DNA from 3 places in the Pseudoalteromonas mucoides genome. Region 3 is predicted to be linked to each of the others. Evidence: predicted binding sites of a transcription regulator. Region 3 holds the regulator's gene; each other region holds the start of a gene.
The links. The regulator MetJ, encoded in region 3, represses methionine synthesis genes. The targets are predictions, from matches to a motif close to TAGACGTCTAGACGTCTA.
Positions count from the first base shown of each region.

Region 1: a site for MetJ is predicted at 1,994-2,011, ahead of AAEU30_RS07875 (homoserine O-succinyltransferase). Genes of this name have one in related genera too.
Region 2: a site for MetJ is predicted at 3,654-3,671, ahead of AAEU30_RS18720 (methylenetetrahydrofolate reductase). Genes of this name have one in related genera too.

Region 1 is NZ_JBMMUC010000005.1:214,041-220,397, reverse strand. It holds gene AAEU30_RS07880 (homocysteine S-methyltransferase family protein) at 1-989, opposite strand, end outside; gene AAEU30_RS07875 (homoserine O-succinyltransferase) at 979-1,926, opposite strand; gene ettA (energy-dependent translational throttle protein EttA) at 2,139-3,812, shown strand; gene AAEU30_RS07865 (TlpA disulfide reductase family protein) at 3,929-4,420, shown strand; gene AAEU30_RS07860 (PilZ domain-containing protein) at 4,477-4,845, shown strand; gene AAEU30_RS07855 (histone deacetylase family protein) at 4,899-5,807, shown strand; gene AAEU30_RS07850 (hypothetical protein) at 5,864-6,357, shown strand, end outside.
Region 2 is NZ_JBMMUC010000020.1:15,887-22,243, reverse strand. It holds gene cysE (serine O-acetyltransferase) at 1-406, opposite strand, end outside; gene AAEU30_RS18725 (M16 family metallopeptidase) at 573-3,458, opposite strand; gene AAEU30_RS18720 (methylenetetrahydrofolate reductase) at 3,716-4,672, shown strand; gene AAEU30_RS18715 (hypothetical protein) at 5,181-5,675, opposite strand; partial or broken gene AAEU30_RS18710 (IS91 family transposase) at 6,025-6,357, opposite strand, start outside.
Region 3 is NZ_JBMMUC010000013.1:55,231-61,587, forward strand. It holds gene metL (bifunctional aspartate kinase/homoserine dehydrogenase II) at 1-1,277, opposite strand, end outside; gene metB (cystathionine gamma-synthase) at 1,282-2,547, opposite strand; gene metJ (met regulon transcriptional regulator MetJ) at 2,783-3,103, shown strand; gene AAEU30_RS14740 (malic enzyme-like NAD(P)-binding protein) at 3,196-4,437, opposite strand; gene rpmE (50S ribosomal protein L31) at 5,043-5,255, opposite strand; gene priA (primosomal protein N') at 5,488-6,357, shown strand, end outside.

The DNA.
Region 1 (6,357 bases), on a different contig from region 3:
TCAAGGCCTTTAGCAAACGCTTTAATATGAGCAGGCGTTGTACCACAGCAACCGCCAACAATATTAATAAAACCCGATTTGCCCCAATCAATGATCTCAACAGCCATTTCAGGCGCTTCTAAGTCGTATTCACCAAACTCATTCGGTAAACCCGCGTTAGGATGAACAGATACAAAAGTTTCGCAAACTCGAGACAACTCTTCAACGTATTGGCGTAATAAATCAGGGCCAAGTGCGCAGTTTAAGCCGATAGAAATAGGCTTAATATGGCGAATTGAATTATAAAACGCTTCGGTAGTTTGGCCTGAAAGCGTACGCCCTGATGCATCAGTAATAGTGCCTGAGATCATCACTGGTAATGTACGCCCTGCTTGTTCAAATGCTTCTTCAACAGCGAACGAGGCCGCTTTGGCGTTTAAGGTATCAAAAATCGTTTCAATCAAAATTAAATCAGCGCCGCCTTCCATTAAAGCAAGGGTAGATTCAACATAGGCCGTGACTAATTTATCAAAGGTGATATTACGATAACCTGGGTCATTTACATCAGGCGAGATTGAGCACGTTTTTGACGTTGGCCCAAGTACACCTGCCACATAACGTGGCTTTTCAGGGTTTTTAGCGGTAAATTCATCACAGATACTGCGTGCTAACTTGGCCGACTCTAAGTTTACCTCACGACTGATACTCGCCATGTCGTAATCTTCCATTGAGACAGTGGTCGAGTTAAAGGTGTTTGTTTCAATAATATCGGCACCTGCATTTAAAAAGCCTCGATGAATATCAGCAATTATTTTAGGCTGAGTCAGGCTTAGCAAGTCGTTATTGCCTTTAATTAATACATGCCAGTCTTTAAAGCGCTCACCACGGTAGTCTTCTTCTTCTAATTTATGCTCTTGGATCATGGTGCCCATAGCGCCGTCGAGGATTAAAATTCGCTGTTTTAGCGCCTCGGTTAGTTCTGCATGTTTATTCACTGTATTACTCGGCATAGTTGTTAGTCCTTACTGCTTGGCTAACGAGATTAATATCATAAGGTGTGGTTTGATACACATAGTAATTTAACCAATTCGAAAATAACAAAAAGGCATGGCTTTGCCAGGTTTTCGACGGCTCGTTATCTGGGTTGTTATCAGGAAAGTAATTTTCAGGCATAGCGGCGTCAGGCTTTTTTGCAAGGTCGCGTTGGTATTCACCTTTTAATGTGTCAGCATCGTACTCGGGATGACCTGTAATATACACCTGACTGCCTGATTTATTTTTAAGCAAGTAAGCACCTACTCGCTTAGAACCTGCCAATACAACTATATCTTCACAGGCGTTAATTTTTTCAATATCAATATGACCAAAACGAGAATGCGGCACTACAAAGGTGTCATCAAAACCACGTGTAAGCGCGGCATGTTCAAAGTAACAATGATGAGTAAATACACCACTGAGCTTCTTCGGTTTTAATTCGCGCTTTAACCCGTAGTGATGAAATAAACCAGCATGAGCCGCCCAACACGAAAACAAAGTTGATGTTACATGTTGCTCAGCCCAATCGAGTATCACTTTGAGCTCATCCCAATAAGCGACCTCGTCGTATTCTAAATGCGCAAGCGGTGCGCCGGTAACTAACATAGCATCGTAGTTGTTGTCTTTTACTTCTGAGAAATAACGGTAAAAGGTGTCTAGATGCTCTTCAGAATTACTGCTGCTACGGTGAGTATCTAAGCGTAAAAGCTCCACATTTACTTGCAGTGGTGAGTTTGCCAATAAGCGAATAAACTGTACTTCGGTTTCTACTTTATTCGGCATTAAGTTTAAGATGGCCAGCCGCATCGGGCGAATTTCTTGCGTTTTCGCACGGGTTTTTGGCATTACAAAGACATTTTCTTGACGTAGCTTTGCAATTGCAGGCAATTCATCTTTCACTGTAATAGGCATTCATTCACTCCAAGCATCATTTTAACCAATAGCTAATTATGAACGGTTAGCAGTAAATTTCAACCTCTAGATGTATAGATGTCTAAATGAATTTGGTATATCGCCTATTTACTTAAAAACACAGGGCTCACTTTGCTGATTCGTTGACTGTTTGGGCTATGAGACTCTACAATAAGCATCATAATTTTATTTATAATTCGAAGGCTTTTTCCATGGTTTTACCAGATAAGTTTATTTTCTCGATGAGTCGAGTATCGAAAGTAGTGCCACCTAAGCGCACTATTTTAAAAGATATCTCATTGCATTTTTTCCCTGGCGCAAAAATTGGTGTACTTGGCTTAAACGGCTCGGGTAAATCAAGCTTACTACGTATTATGGCTGGCGTTGATCAAGAGTTTGAAGGTGAAGCACATCCTCAACCGGGTATTAAAATTGGTTACTTACCGCAAGAGCCGGTACTCGATGAAAGCAAAACCGTGCGCGAAACCGTTGAAGAAGCGGTCAGTGAAGTTAAAAACGCATTAAGTCGTCTTGATGAAGTTTATAACGAATACGCTATGGAAGACGCTGATTTTGACGCACTAGCTAAAGAGCAAGGTCAACTTGAAGCGATCATTCAAGCCCATGACGGCCACAACATTGATAATGTATTAGAACGTGCTGCTGATGCACTTCGCCTGCCGCCTTGGGATGCTAAAGTTGAGGTTTTATCTGGTGGTGAACGTCGTCGTATCGCGATTTGTCGTTTATTATTAGAAAAACCAGATATGCTTATTCTTGATGAGCCTACTAACCACTTAGATGCTGAATCTGTTGCATGGCTTGAGCGCTTCTTACATGATTACGAAGGCACCGTTGTGGCAGTAACCCATGACCGTTACTTCCTAGATAACGTAGCGGGTTGGATTCTAGAGCTTGACCGTGGTGAAGGTATCCCATGGGAAGGTAACTACTCTTCTTGGCTTGAACAAAAAGACGCGCGTTTGCAACAAGAGCAGAAATCTGAAAAAGCCCGTCAAAAGTCAATTGCGCAAGAACTTGAATGGGTACGTTCAAACCCGAAGGGCCGTCAAGCTAAGTCTAAAGCACGTATGGCACAGTTTAGTGAGTTACAGCACTCTGATTACCAAAAACGTAACGAAACCAACGAGCTATTTATTCCACCTGGCCCGCGTTTAGGCGACCAAGTAATTGAAGTTAAAAACTTGAAGAAGAGCTTTGGCGACCGCGTACTCATTGATGACTTAAACTTCACAATGCCTAAGGGCGCTATTGTGGGTATTATCGGTGCCAATGGTGCGGGTAAATCAACTCTATTTAAAATGCTAAGTGGTGAAGAAAAACCAGATAGCGGCGATATCACCATTGGTGAAACTGTTGAGCTTGCAACGGTTGATCAGTTCCGTGGCAACATGGACGACAGCAATACGGTTTTCCAAGAAATTGCTGATGGCCAAGATGTGCTTAAAATTGGTAACTTTGAATTCCCAAGCCGTGCTTACGTAGGCCGCTTTAACTTTAAAGGTAATGACCAGCAAAAGTTTGTTAAAGACCTATCTGGTGGTGAGCGTAACCGTTTACATTTAGCTAAGTTATTAAAAGCTGGCGGCAATGTTATCTTACTGGATGAGCCAACCAATGACTTGGACGTGGAAACATTACGTGCCCTTGAGAATGCAATTTTAGAGTTCCCGGGTAATGTAATGTGTATCTCGCATGACCGTTGGTTCTTAGACCGTATTGCTACACACATTCTTGATTACCGTGATGAAGGCCAAATTAACTTCTTCGATGGTAACTACACCGAATACGAAGAATGGTTAAAGAAAACCCTCGGTGCAGCTGCAGCGCAGCCCAAGCGTATTAAATACAAGAAAATTGGTTAAAGTTCTATAGTAACCATATTTATAGCCCTGCATTTATGCGGGGCTTTTTATTTTTTGAAAGAAATATACCCGCCCCCCTTTCTAGTTAAGTATCTTCATACTAAAAATTAACCGCTATGAAATACTTATTCGCACTTTTTTTATTAAGCATAAGCTTATTTGGCTACGCAGCTGAGCTTGAGCAAAAACAGCTTCCTAAACTACCCGCGCTCACCTTAAAAATGGCAGACGGGAGTTCACTTAACACAAAAGATCTTTTAGGAAAGCCATATATTTTACACTTTTGGGCAACCTGGTGCCCATACTGCAAAAAGCTACAACCAGCGCTCGATCAAATCCACCAACAATATCAACAGTACGGCTTACAAGTTATAGGCGTGAGTTTTCGTGAAGATGAGGGAGCAGATCCTCAGCAATCTCTCATCAGTCGTGGTCATCATTTTAAAACCGCAATAAAAGCTGACTTAATCGCTCAACGGTTAGGAATTCGCGGCACCCCTACAACGCTATTTATTAATATGCATGGTCAAGTTGTGTGGCTAACCACAACATCAAACCCTAACAACGAAAAACTTAAAGCGAATGCCGCCAAACTTGTAAAATCGTGACTATAATTTACATAAATATAATCACTGAGGTTAATTATGGTTAATTATGGTTAATTATGGTTAATCGTCGTCAATATACTCGCGTGTTGTTTTCTACTCCCGCAACACTTTTAATAAACGAGCAAAGCTTTAGCTGTGAATTACTCGATGTATCACTCAATGGTGTATTGATTAGCCACCCCAATGGCTTAAAAGCTGACAAACATCAATCGGCTGAACTTGCCTTTACCTTGCCTGATAGCCAAGTAAGCATTGCTATGGCGGTTGAGATTAGCCATATTGAGCCCTTACATTTTGGTTTGCATTGTACCCATATAGATATTGACAGCATTACCCACTTAAAACGTTTGGTAGAGCTTAATTTAGGTGATGACGCGCTATTACACCGTGAACTCGCAATGCTTATCCACACTCCACAAAAATAGACTATCTGCTGTAACTTGATTACCATGGCGTAAATTATTAAAAATGCGCTGTTATGACTTTAAACCCACACTTGCCTCTGGTTTATCATCCAAATTACTCATTTAACTTTGATCCTAAACACCGCTTTGTGATGAGTAAATTTGCTAATTTATATCAGCACGTAAAACAGCTAGGGCTCGTTAATAACAATTTAACTCAACCAAGGCTCGGTAACCCAGATGATCTTGAACTCGTCCACTGCGCAAATTATTTAGACGACTTATGGCATAATAACCTCGAAGAAAAAGCCCTTAGACGCATTGGCCTACCTTGGTCAGAGCCACTTATAGCCCGTACTTTCACTGCACCACTTGGTACTTTAGAAACAGCACGCCTTGCGCTTAAAAATGGCCTCGCCTGCCACTTAGCTGGCGGCACTCATCATGCACATACAGACTTTGGTTCAGGGTTTTGTATGGTGAACGACCTTGCTTTTACAGCACAAACCCTTATACAAAACCGTGAAGTGACCAACGTGCTTATTTTTGATCTCGACGTACACCAAGGTGATGGCACCGCGGCAATGCTTACACACCAGCCTTATGCCTATACTTGCTCAATTCACTGCGAAAAGAACTTCCCATTTAGAAAATCCCCCAGCGATTTAGATATTGGTCTGGCAAATAACATGCAAGACGACGAATACCTTGGTGTAGTAGATGACACATTGCAATTTTTGCTTAAGCAGCTCAACCCCGATTTAGTACTTTATGATGCCGGTGTTGATATCTGGCAAGAAGACGGTTTAGGTAAACTCGACATAACCTGGCAAGGCATTGAAAAACGAGATAACTTGGTTTTAAAACGCTGTATTGAGCATAATACACCTGTCGCAACCGTGATTGGTGGCGGCTATGACCGAGATCATTTGCGTCTCGCTCAGCGCCATGCCATTGTTGTAGAGCAAGCAGCACGTTTCTAATCATGTTAGTACAAATTTAAGCTACACTTTAAATCTATAAATTAATTGAGGTTATTATGCGATTTTTATTTTTTATATTGCTGCTAGGACTAACAGCTGTAGCGTATTGCGAGGAAGAGGCAAAAGAGTTACCGCCTATAAACCCAGCTTATAATGCAGAGCATGCAATGGCACTGGTGAATCAAGGATCGCGTATTTTTGCCGTTAATCTCCCCACATACAAACAGCCTCATGACGTACAGGTAGTTTATAAAATTGATAACCCTGACGTTGCTTTTTTAAATGTTGTAAGAGGCGCTGAGCTAATAACAATCAAGCCTAAGCCATTTAACATTCAACGTTTAATGCGCGGTGAAGAAATTACAATAACCGCTGATGTGTATAACGGTGATTACCGCCGCGATGGCACTTTAGTATATGAAAATCGCACCATTGAAATGAGTGAACTACTCTATGCCCGCAAACTGAATGATTTAGCAGAGTCATCACAATGGCAAGAATATGATTTAATAACTTTAAAAGAAAATGAGCGCATTTATATTCATAAAAT
Region 2 (6,357 bases), on a different contig from region 3:
ATACTTCTGAGGTACGGCTTTGAATAAATCGCGCGAGCTCTTTACGGTTTTGACGCCAAAGGCAATGGGCGAGTCTATGAGCTTGAATGGCATGAAAACCCTTTAAGTTTAATATCACTGTTAAGTATGTATCGGCAGCAGGGTCTCTATCTTTAACCGCTTTGATATCATGGGCAACATGGGTGAGCATTCTATCGCAATCAACAAAAGCTTGATCAAACAATTCACGAATTGTAAAAGCCGATACAACTGCATCTGATAATTTATTAGCAACAATAAAGCTTAATGCCGAACCTAAACACTCATGATTAAGCACACATGAATACACATGACTTGCTAAAAGAGGTTCGCGAGTTACAACTTCATTCGCTTCAGTGCGAAGCTGTTGCCAAATTTCATGACGCATAGGACGGCCTTAAGTTAATACAAAATATGCTTTGTGCCAGTTTAACGGATTTCACCATAGATGTGTTAACCCTGTGATTATTTGTTCTGGTTATTAGTTATAACTAATCGCAAATAAAAATGCCCCAATTAATGGGGCACTTTAATTAGCTTAATTTATATCGCTTTTATTGAAACACTTTATCTACTGCAAGTACTTCAATGTTTTTCGAAGGAATTGCTAGTTTGTAATCAGCAATGACCTTATCTTCAGCAACCAGTTCAGCTGGTTTTTCTGAGTTATATACCATTGGCGATGTTTGCTCTGACGCTAGGCGCTGTTGCATATCTTTGCCATCACCAGTTATAAATACATACTGGATATCATCTGTTTGTAAGTTTTCTTTTATAACACGATTTACGTCAGCAAGGCTTAACTTTTCAAGCTGGCTCGTTACATACTTTACAAACGTGTCAGTGTTATAAAACTCGCTATCTAGCGCATAGCCCAATTGGCGATTTTGACTAGCGACCATTTGCGGCACAAAGTTGATTAAGAAGTTACGCGTTGCGTCAAAGTCTTTTTCTGTCATGCCATTTTTGATCAACTTATCAAGTTCAAATAGAGCCGTACGTGTTGCAAAGTGCGCGTCATTATTTGAGCGCAGTGGGCGTAGCCATACTTGAAATATCTGCTCAGAACGACCAAGGTTTGCATCTGGTTTTGTTTGGAACATACCACGCGGGAAATACTCAATATAAGCATAATCACCATAGTTCATGCCACGTGTTTGACGAATACGATTATACAGATAAGCGTTAGAACTACGGTGCTCACCAAAGTATGAACGTACTAGCCAAAGTGCTGTCCAGTCCTCACTGCTGCGAATCGTATCAATCGGGAAGCCAAATGAGACAGCGGTAGATTGTGCCGACTTTTCAACAATGGTTGCATGATGCCCTTTAAGTTCTGGCGCGTCAGGAATTGATAAGCGACTTTTCTCACCTTTAGGTAAATCACTTAAGTCATTGAGCATAGTTGCTTTAAGTGATTGTGGCACCGCGCCAATTAAACCAAGAGTAAGCTTAGCTTGGGTAAACTCTTTAGCATAAAATGCTTTCACATCATCAAGTGTGAGCGCTTCAAGATCAGATAAATCACCATAGTTATAGCTTTCATAAGGGTGACCTTGATACAGCTTGTGATAAAGAACTTCTTTACCTAGCTCTTCATCATTAGATGCTTTAAGGCCCGATTTAATACCATCAATTACCTCTTTCTTTACTCGTTTAAAGTCATCTTCTCTGAAGCCTGGATTAAGTAACTGCTTACTAACTAGCGCATACCACTGAGCTGCATTATCTTTATGCACACGCCCTTGTAACGAGATCATTTCTTTATCTAACTGATAACCAAAGCTGCCCGCTAATGGATAAAGTGCTTTTTTGATATCATTGTAACTCTTAGATTCTGAGCCACCTTGAGCCAGCATTGCAGCTGTAAGTGCTGCTACGCCCTTTTGACCTTTAGGATCAGCGGCCGCACCGGTATGGAATAACCAATTAACATCAATCAGCGGTGAGCTATTAGTTTTATCTAGTATATTAAAATGACGCTCTTTGACCGTTTGTTTACTCGCAACAAGCGTATTTAAATCAACTTCTTGCTCAAAGCCTGCTACTTTATCAAGCGACGACATAGTCACCGTAGTACGACTGCTATCAACAAAATACTTATTAGCAATGTCTTGAATATCTTTTGCGGTGATGCTGTCTGCCGTGGCATATAATTGATTAACGACCTCAGGATCACGCTCAAAATGCATGTAGCTTGCAAGGGTTGAAGCAATTGCTTGGGATGAATCTAAGCCATTAATAAAGCTATACTTTAAGTTTGATTTTAAATCAGCTAATTTTTGACTATCCACAAGCTCCGTACGCGCTTTTGCATAAGTGCTATTGATTGCATCACGTGCTTTGGCTAAATCCTCTTCGTTTTCTACTTTTACAAATACATGAAGCAGGCCAGGATCTTTAGTGTCTGGGTTGTAGGTAAACATTTGGCTGGCAATTTGTTTATCAACCACTAGCTCTTGATACAACTCAGAGTTATTTGAAAAATAAAGCTGCGACAGCAAATCAAGCGCGGCACGGTCTTTTTTCTCAGGCTCCCAAGCTGCGCCCTTGTATGACACTAGCAACCAATGCCCTGGTAAGCCTTCATTTTGTTCATGCACGTACTTAGCAGCTTGTTGTTTTGGTTCTGTTGGAATGTCAGCAACATAGTTGCCTTTTTGCCACTTACCCCAATGCTTCTTAACCATAGCCATGGTTTCTTGTGGGTCAACATCACCTACAATCACAAGCGATACATATTCAGGCTTATAGAATTTGTCAAAAAACTCTTTGCCGTACGCCATTTGATCTGGCATAGCTTCAATGTCTTCAAAAAAGCCCATAGTGGTGTGTTTATATGTGTGCTTGTCAAAAGCTTCATTACGCACAGCTGAAAGTAACTTACGAATTGGGCTAGCATTATTTTTAAGGTATTCACCTTTTACTGTTAGCGCTTCAGTACGAAACTGCTCTTCTGAATACTTTAAGTTTTGAAAAATATCAGCTTCAATCTCAAGTACTTTATCAAGGTGTTGCTTGGAAAAATTTAAGTGATAATTAGTGTAGTCGTTAGTGGTATATGCGCGGTTATCTACCCCTGAGTTTTTCAAGATATCTGAATAGACATCCTGCGGGAACTTTTCTGAACCTTTAAACATCATGTGTTCAAAAAAATGAGCAAAGCCGGTTTTACCCTCTTCAACTTCATTTCTAGATCCAACAGATACTGGGATTTGCAATGAAACTACATCTGGGTAGTCGGTTTTAACCACCATTACACGTAAACCGTTATCAAGCTCCTCGAGTACATAGTCTTGTGAGAACACACGACTATCGGCGCTTGCTACAGAGTTTTGTTCTATTTCCACGTCTTTAATCGTGGTTGTACTTTTATTGCTAACACAGCCGCTCAATGCAAGCGTTACTGCGAGGCTTGTCGCTAATAGTTTAAATTTCATTGTTATCCCTTGTTAGTTGAATATTTTTTTAGTTATAAAATTTTTTACATTAATGATTATGCAATAAAACGAACCAATATAAGACCCCAAAGCCAATGATTTATGTAAACAGTTGTGTATTTTCCGTACCTAAAAACCAAATGAACATGAAGTAAATTCATATAGATTGAGAAAGTTTCAATAAAAAAATCTATCTAGACGTCTAAATGGCTGCTATATTACTAAGCATAGAACGTTAATTGGCTGGAATGAGGATTATGGCTTTATCATTACAAGAGAAAATTGAAGACACCAATCAGGGTGTTTACTTAATTGGCACCACACCACCGCGTATTGGTACCGATAAAGCCCAATTAGAAACCATTGCACAAAAGCTGTTAGGCCGCTTACACGAAATTGAATATGATGGCGTTGTAATCTACGACATCCAAGACGAAAGTAGCCGTACCGCCAAGCCTCGCCCTTTTCCATTTAAGCAAACCGTTGATCCTCGTGAATACAGCCGCTTGTTACGTCAATTATCACGCCAAGATGTAATCACCTATAAGAGTGTTGCCCAGCGCGGTGAAGCTGAATTTAACCAGTGGCTTGACGAAACTAAAAATGATTTTGATCTAAAAAACTTGGTACTCGTTGGTAGTCCCTCATCAGATGGCGATATCAAACTAAGCTTACCAAATGCATACAAAACGCTTGCTAAGCAAGCCGATGATTTCTTTTTAGGTGGCGTAACTATCGCTGAGCGCCATGCTAGCAAGCGTAACGAACATGAGCGTCTACTTGAGAAAACCGCACAGGGCTGTCAGTTTTTTATATCGCAAGCCGTTTACAATGCACAAGATACCATTGATTTGATCACCAGCTATGCGCGAAGCTGCAAAGCACAAGGCATTAAGCCTAATCGTATCATCTTAACGTTCACTCCGTGTGGCAGTGAAAAAACACTTGAGTTTATGCAGTGGCTAGGTATTTCAGTGCCTGAGGCAACCAAATGGCGCATGCTTGACTCTGAAAAGCCATTGAGCGAATCAGTGCGTATTTGCCGTGAAAACCTAGATCTTATTTTGCAAAGCTGCGCCCATTTAGATGTGCCTCTGGGTTTAAACATTGAAAGTTTAACCAACCGTAAAGAAGAGATTGATGCATCAATTAACCTTTATCGTTTATTAAAAGCGACAATGGAATTGAATCTAGCTGAGAAGCAAATAGCTTAAGTTCGGGCTTCGGGCTTCGGGCTTCGGGCTTCGGGCTTCGGGCTTCGGGCAATGATGATAAGCGACATAGAATAAGCCAGCTAAAGTATTTAGTTTCGTTTCCTTCTCTTTGTGCAACAAACTTAGTGAATTATTCACAAAGAGGTTAAGAAACGCTGCACTTAAGAGTAATACAGATTCTAATCCCGACTTGCTATAGCATGTGGTATCACCAGCCCCAAAGTTGCCGCTTGGAAGCAAGGGCCCTTGTAGAATTGATAGGAATGAATTTGTTTTGGCAGGATAAGTCAGGCTTGTAGTGGGCCATAACAGTTTACCGTGGGTGAATAATATCTATTAGATCACAGTCACCCAGTGGATTCAAGGTTAAAAAGCGAACAATCCAAATTAGGAAGTTAAGTCCCTAAAAAGGGTAACCCCACAGCCTCAACGCCTGTAGAACAGGACGTGCTTTAAGTTGATGGAGCGAAGCGGAAGCAGCTTAAAACCGTTCCTGTTACTATTTTTGTTAGGCATCTGTATCGCAACCAAGTACAGGCTTAGACCAAGTCATTGACTGTAACTCAACCGACACCCATGCAGTGTTATTTCTTTTTAACTTTGGAAAGCTATATTCATACTGTGCTGCGCCCCCCCTATCCGCAACCAAAACAACTGACTCTATAGTTTTGGATTGATTTTTAGGTACATCTTTTGAATCGAAGCTAAGAGTAAATTCTACTTCCGGCCAGACACCACCGCTAGGGTGAACAAACTCTACAAGAATATGTGTTGCACCACTGCCAGATTGTGTTAGCACTACATTTGGCGATGGAATCCAGTCTGGTCTTAATCCTGAAGAATACTCCTCCCTAACTTTACGCAACGAATATTCGCATCCCATATCAGCTTCAATTTCGCCGATACATCCCCAGCAATCGCCACCACAATCAGTAGACAGAGGATCGTTTTCACAATCCAAAATACGTCTACAAATATTACACGTCTCAGAGGGAGGATTCATGACTCGGTTTCCTAACGTCTTAGTATTTATACGTTACGTTGTTTGTATCGTATAAATACCTTGTTGAACGAAGCATGCTCCTCACTCAACGTTTTTATTGGTATGTTTAATGCTATAGGAATTCTCTTTTTTAGGGAAGTTGTCGATTGCAGTTTTATTGGACACCCTTTTACTACTAAACGGGTTAATTACTGTTTATTAATTATATTTCTACGTTCTTTTATATCGCTTCTGCCTGCTTATTGTCTTCTGTCATCCTTTTTATTTATTTTAGGCAACACCGCATCTAAGCTGATCCTCTGTCACACCAACTTAGTTAACGAGTTACTTTTAACGGTTCGACTTACTATTAACCACTATTCATTATTATGCCTCCCTTCGCTAGGCCGTCGATTTTTGCATCCTTTACACAGAGGCTTTTCATTATCAACTGCCCTTGCTTACATGATGGGCACGGCCAATTAACTCTCATCGCACCTGTTGTATCTGACTTTCCCTTATTTTAGTCTCATGCTTGTCTGTTTGTGCGCTGATAATACCCCGTTTTTTGCTCTACACGCACTGGCTAAAAACCCGTAGTGCCGTATTCGCATAAACCCACTTGGGAGCACATGCAGTAAATAGCACCTAATAAATTCTATGCCCGTTAATGTCATTCGCTTTATTTTGCTGTCTCGGTAGT
Region 3 (6,357 bases):
TGGCCTTTGTTGATTAACTTGTCGTGTAATAACGTTAATACATCACTATCAATTACTTGATCGGTTAATAGCAAAGCATAATCAGTATCTTGGTGGCTAAAACGTGGTGCTAAACTTTGTTCACTAAGCAGCGAGGAAGCCTGTAAAGATAAATGAGCTATATCATTACTTGGCGCAACAATCGCGCAGCCATGTAAGTTTGACTCAACAATGTTAGCACGCCCTTGTAACTGGCTCACAACTTGGTGAGTCGCACTACCTGGCACTAATAAGTAAGTATCGCCCTGCTTAACAAAATGGTGCAAGCTATGTTGAATAAGCTGACTCAGTTGCCCTACTTCACCTGCATTGAGTTGATCCACACGTAATAAATCAATGTTTTCTAGCGTGGTGATAAAACGCTTAGCTTTACTATAACCTTCTTTAACTATTTCAGTGGCACTAGCTTCAGTATCAAAACTGCTGCGTACAACCAGCTTTATATCAGTATTTTTTAACGGTGATAATGTTTTAGCATGTAAAACAGGATTACCTAATCGGGCTAATAAATTGGCTTGGCCACGACACACTTTTGAATACTTAAGCGCCTTATTTACCTTACGAGGGTCAGTACTAAATACACCTTGAGTATCGGTCCAAATAGACACTTGCTGGGCATGACAATAACTACCTAAGAGTGTGGCACTGTAATCACTGCCATTACGTCCAAGGGTAACTGTATCACCATGGCAGTCACTGGCAATAAAGCCGGTAACCACATTAACATGCTGCTTGCTTATCAAATCTATACAAGCTTGTTGATTCTTTTGATGCAATAACTGCCCATCGTTTAAGGTAAAAAGCTGACGCGCATCAATATCTTTTGCAGCTAAACCTAATTGCTGTAAATAGCTTGCAAGTAATCTCGCCGACCACACTTCACCATGAGCAAGTAAAGCTGACTCCGCTAAGGTTTGCTGCTTGGCTTGTTCGGCTAATTGTGCCAATTCTTGTTGCAATAAGCTAAGGGCCTGCTGCTTGGCTTGTGCCGTTAATAATTGCTCAATCAAGGTTCGCTGGTGATTATCTAACAATAATAAAATGTCGCTAACAGCTTGCAGGTCATCCTGCTGGTAACTTTGCCACAATTTAACCAAGGTATTGGTTGTTTTACCTGCGGCTGAAACCACAACACAATCACCCACTTCGCTATTCGCTAAAATGATATTCGCGACTGCTTGATAGCGCTCTGGTGAACTTAAGCTCGAACCACCAAATTTATGTACTATATTAACCATATTGTTACCACAATGCCGTATGTGCTGGCGTTAGTTTAAATGAGCTTGATTGCTGATCTTGTTGTTTAGCTGTGGCTTGTTGTGCAACAAGTTGCTCACTTTGACCACCCTGACCAGGCTTTACTTTATTAAACACACGTTCTAAATCAGCCACTAAGTCTTTAACATCTTCAATACCAACAGAAATACGAATTAGCGTGTCACCCACACCAGCCTCAAGGCGTGCAGTTGCATCCATTCCGGCATGCGTCATAGTAGCTGGATGACAAATTAAACTCTCAACGCCGCCCAGTGACTCAGCTAAACTAAATTCTTTAAGACTCGTTAAAAATGCTGCCGCATCATTTACATCACCCTTAATATCAAAACTCACCATGCCACCAAAACCACGCTGCTGTACTTTAGCCAACTCATGCTGTGGATGTGACTCAAGACCAGGATAATAAACTTGGCTTACATAAGGAGAGTCTTCTAGATATTGCGCTATGATAAACGCATTTTCTTGGTGCTGACGCAAACGCACATTTAACGTACGCAAGCCACGTAAAGTTAAGTAGCTATCAAACGGCGCACCGGTAATACCAATATTATTTGCCCACCACGCAAGCTCATCACCTAACTCTTGGGTTGCAGCAATCACGGCGCCACCCACAACATCTGAGTGACCATTAATATATTTAGTCGTTGAATGCACCACAATATCGACACCAAATTCGATTGGATTTTGTAAAGCCGGCGATAAAAATGTGTTATCTGCGCCAACAAGTGCACCACATTGTTTAGCAATAGTGGTAATTGCTTTAATATCGGTCAGCCGTAAAATAGGGTTGCTCGGTGTTTCAATCCAAATTAGCTTAGGTTTAATTTCAAGAATTTTTTCATGGTTTTCGGTTTTCGTTAAATCTAAAACCACTAACTTTAATAACCCACGCTTTTCAAGAGAGGTAAATAAACGGTAGCTACCGCCATAACAATCGTGAGGAATAACTAAAGTATCATCGCTATTGAGTAGTTGAGTCGCTAAATGTACTGCCGACATACCAGTGGCTGTAATGATCCCCTTGGCGCCCCCTTCAAGCTCGGCCAAGGTTTCAGCTAATATATCGCGATTTGGGTTTCCACTGCGGCCATAATCGTATTGGCGTTTAGTATCAAAATCAGCAAATGAATAGGTTGTTGATAAATGAAGAGGCGGTACAACAGCACCATGATGTTTATCAGCATCGATACCATTTCGTACCGCGATAGTTGCTTTGTTCTTTTGACTCATAACGTCACCTACAATAAATGGATGTTTAGACGTCTAAAAGGTTAGAGGATCAGTCCCCATAAGTCAAAACATTTGTGGTGTAACCAGGGTATTATTAGCGGTAAAGATATTTAGCTCGCTAGATGGCTAAATAACAAGTGTTTGACTATCTTTTTTAAAACGATAGAATTTCCGCATCTTTGCAAAGCAAATAGGCTATGCAAACAACTAACAACCTGAGGCAACGATACTTCTTATGGCTAAATGGAACGGTGAATATATTCACCCATACGCAGAACACGGTAAAAAATCAGAACAAGTGAAAAAGATCACCGTGTCTATCCCACTTAACGTGCTAAAAGTGTTAACTGACGAGCGCACCCGCCGTCAAATAAACAACCTACGACACGCAACTAACAGCGAACTACTTTGTGAAGCATTTTTACACGCTTTTACTGGGCAACCGCTGCCAAACGATGAAGACTTGCGTAAAGACAACCCTGAGAAAGTGCCTGAAGAAGTGAAGAAAATCATGCTCGAAATGGGACTTGAAGTACCTGTACTTAACGAAGATTAAGTTACGGTTTGCATTCCTGCCTTCAGGAATTGGATACAAAAAAACCTCAGCAACTAACATTGCTGAGGTTTTTTATTGCTTGATCGTTTCGGCTAAGCCATATAATTTTCAGGCATATCGATTTGCGCAACACCTGAATCAATAGCCGCTTGCGCTACCGCTTTGGCAATACGTGGCAGCAAACGCGGATCCATTGGTTTTGGAATAATATACTCAGGGCCAAATTCAAGAGAATCAACACCCGCTGCTTTTAATACTTCTGCAGGTACTGGCTCTTTAGCAATACTACGAATGGCATCCACTGCTGCAATTTTCATTTCATCGTTGATTTGGCTTGCACGAACATCAAGCGCACCACGGAAAATAAATGGGAAACATAGCACGTTATTAACTTGGTTCGGGTAATCTGAGCGCCCAGTCGCCATAATAAGATCTTTACGTGCACCGTGCGCAAGCTCTGGCGCGATCTCAGGGTCTGGATTAGAACATGCAAAAATAACTGGCTTGTCGGCCATTAGCTTTAAATCTTCTGGATCTAACAAGTTCGGACCTGATACACCAACAAATACATCTGCATCGGCTATTACATCTTGTAACGTGCGTTTATCTGTATTATTTGCAAATAGTTGTTTATGTTCATTTAAATCATCGCGACGTGTATGAATAACTCCTTTACGGTCAAGCATGTAAATGTGCTCACGCAGAGCGCCACATTTAATAAGTAGTTCCATACATGCTACAGCAGCTGCACCAGCGCCTAAACATACAATGATCGCATCTTCAATTTTTTTGCCTTGTACTTCAAGCGCATTAATCATACCCGCAGCAGTTACGATCGCCGTACCGTGTTGATCATCATGAAAAACAGGAATACTGCAACGCTCAATTAATGCCTTTTCAATTTCAAAACATTCAGGCGCTTTAATATCTTCAAGATTAATACCGCCAAACGTATCTGCAATATTAGCCACCGTATTGATGAAATCTTCAGTTGTACGATGCTTAACTTCAATATCAATTGAATCTAGACCTGCAAAACGCTTAAATAATAATGCCTTACCTTCCATTACTGGTTTTGACGCCAGTGGCCCTAGATTACCTAAGCCTAATATAGCGGTACCATTAGTAATAACAGCCACCATATTACCTTTGCCCGTGTATTTATAAGCATTAGCCGGATCGGCTGCAATTTCACGCACAGGTTCAGCAACACCTGGGCTATAAGCTAGAGCGAGATCATTAACGGTTTCAGCTGGCTTAGTAAGTTCAATGCTGATTTTTCCTGGAACGGGGTGAGCATGGTAATGTAATGCTTGTTCACGAAAGTCTGACATAACGCGATTTTATCCTGCAAGTAAGTTAAATTTAAAGTGAGAGTGAGCAGTTCTTAGCGAACAATACCTATATTATAATTAAATTCAAGCAATATCAGGTCTATCCTGTTATAAGCTATATCAGTTAATTTTATGCGTTTTGCCAGCATTTTTAGTAAATAATTCTAAAAACGCATGATTAAAACACTAACAAAACATCAAAAAACCCAACTAAATTTGCATGAATTTAAAGCAAATAGTACTGCAACTCGAACAAACTAAAAAGCAACAACAATAATCGACGATAGCGACAAATAACTGCAATTTAGCCCATTTTAGATACAGTAATAGCAGCAATGTAATTTATATTAATAATTAATATAGTGAATTAATTAGGGTTTGTCTGTGCTTCATTAGCTATAACCATTATAAGAAGCAGAAATATTAGTCAGAATAATATCGCTATAAATTAGCCATATCGCTGGCAACAAAGTAATACACAAAGGGGGATTTTCTAATTTTAATCTACGTAAATTAGGAGGAGCAAATGAATCACTGTAAGTTTTTCTAAATCACAGGCACAAAAAAAGCACCCGAAGGTGCCTTTCTTAACACGAAAGCAGAAATTACTTGCTGCTAAGTGCACCGAAACGCTTGTTAAAGCGATCAACACGGCCACCTGTGTCTAAAATCTTTTGCTTACCAGTGTAGAACGGGTGACACGCAGAACATACGTCTAAGTGGATGTCTTTACACAGTGTAGAACTAGTTTCGAATTTATTTCCGCATGAACAAGTTGCTGAAATTACTTCGTACTTAGGGTGAATACCTTCTTTCATAGAAACCTCTAGTTAAGGCCGCATCGCTCTCCAAACCCGAAGTCTGGCACCATACGTCGTTTAAATCAAAATAATTGGACGCGTATTCTAAGCAACAACCCAGCCCGCCACAAGCTTTAAATGCGTTTTTTGCTAATTAAATGAGCAAAAACTTTAAACCCACCATTTGCTGATAGGTTTTTTATCGTAACTTTAGTACATTAGCTGTCTTGTTGGTTTTTGTTGAGTTGCTATGAGTTTTGTTGAAGTTGCTATAAAAGTTCCGCTACAGCGTACTTTTGATTACAGCCTACCGGAACAACTTAATGGTTTATCAGTAACACCTCAAGTTGGCACCCGCGTTATTGTGCCATTTGGTAATCAAAAGAAAGTCGCTGTGGTGCTTGCATTAAAAACCACCACAGACGTGCCAAAAGATAAAATTAAAGCACTCTTAGAGGTGATTGATGATGAGCCTATTTTATCTGCACAGCATCTTGATTTATTACGCTTTACTGCCCGCTATTACTGCTACCCATTAGGCGAAACAATACATATTGCACTACCTGGCGCATTACGCCAAGGCGAATGCCCTGATAAAAGCAGTATTAACATGGTAGCCTTAACTGAAAAAGGCGCTAAACTTCCGTCTTTAAAAGCCAAAAGCCAACTAGGGCTATTAAAGCAATTAGCCGAGTCAGGAAAGTCCTCACTCACCGAGCTAAAAGCGCTGGGGTTTAATAAAAAGACCATCGATAGCCTACTCACCAAAGAGCTTATTAGCCAAAGTATTGAACACGATAATCAATGGCAACAACAAGCGCCACAAATCGGAACTAAACCCGTATTAAACAAAGAACAAGCCGTTGCCTGTACTTCAATAAACCAAAGCACAGGTTTTAATAGCTTTTTACTTGAAGGCGTCACCGGCAGTGGCAAAACCGAAGTTTACTTACAATGCCTAGAAGAAGTACTAAAACGAGGTGAACAAGCACTCGTACTAGTGCCTGAAATTGGCTTAACACCCCAAACGGTTAACCGCTTTCGCCGCCGCTTTGTTGATACTCCTATCATGCTTTGGCACTCAGCCTTAACCGATAAAGAGCGCCTGCAAACATGGCGC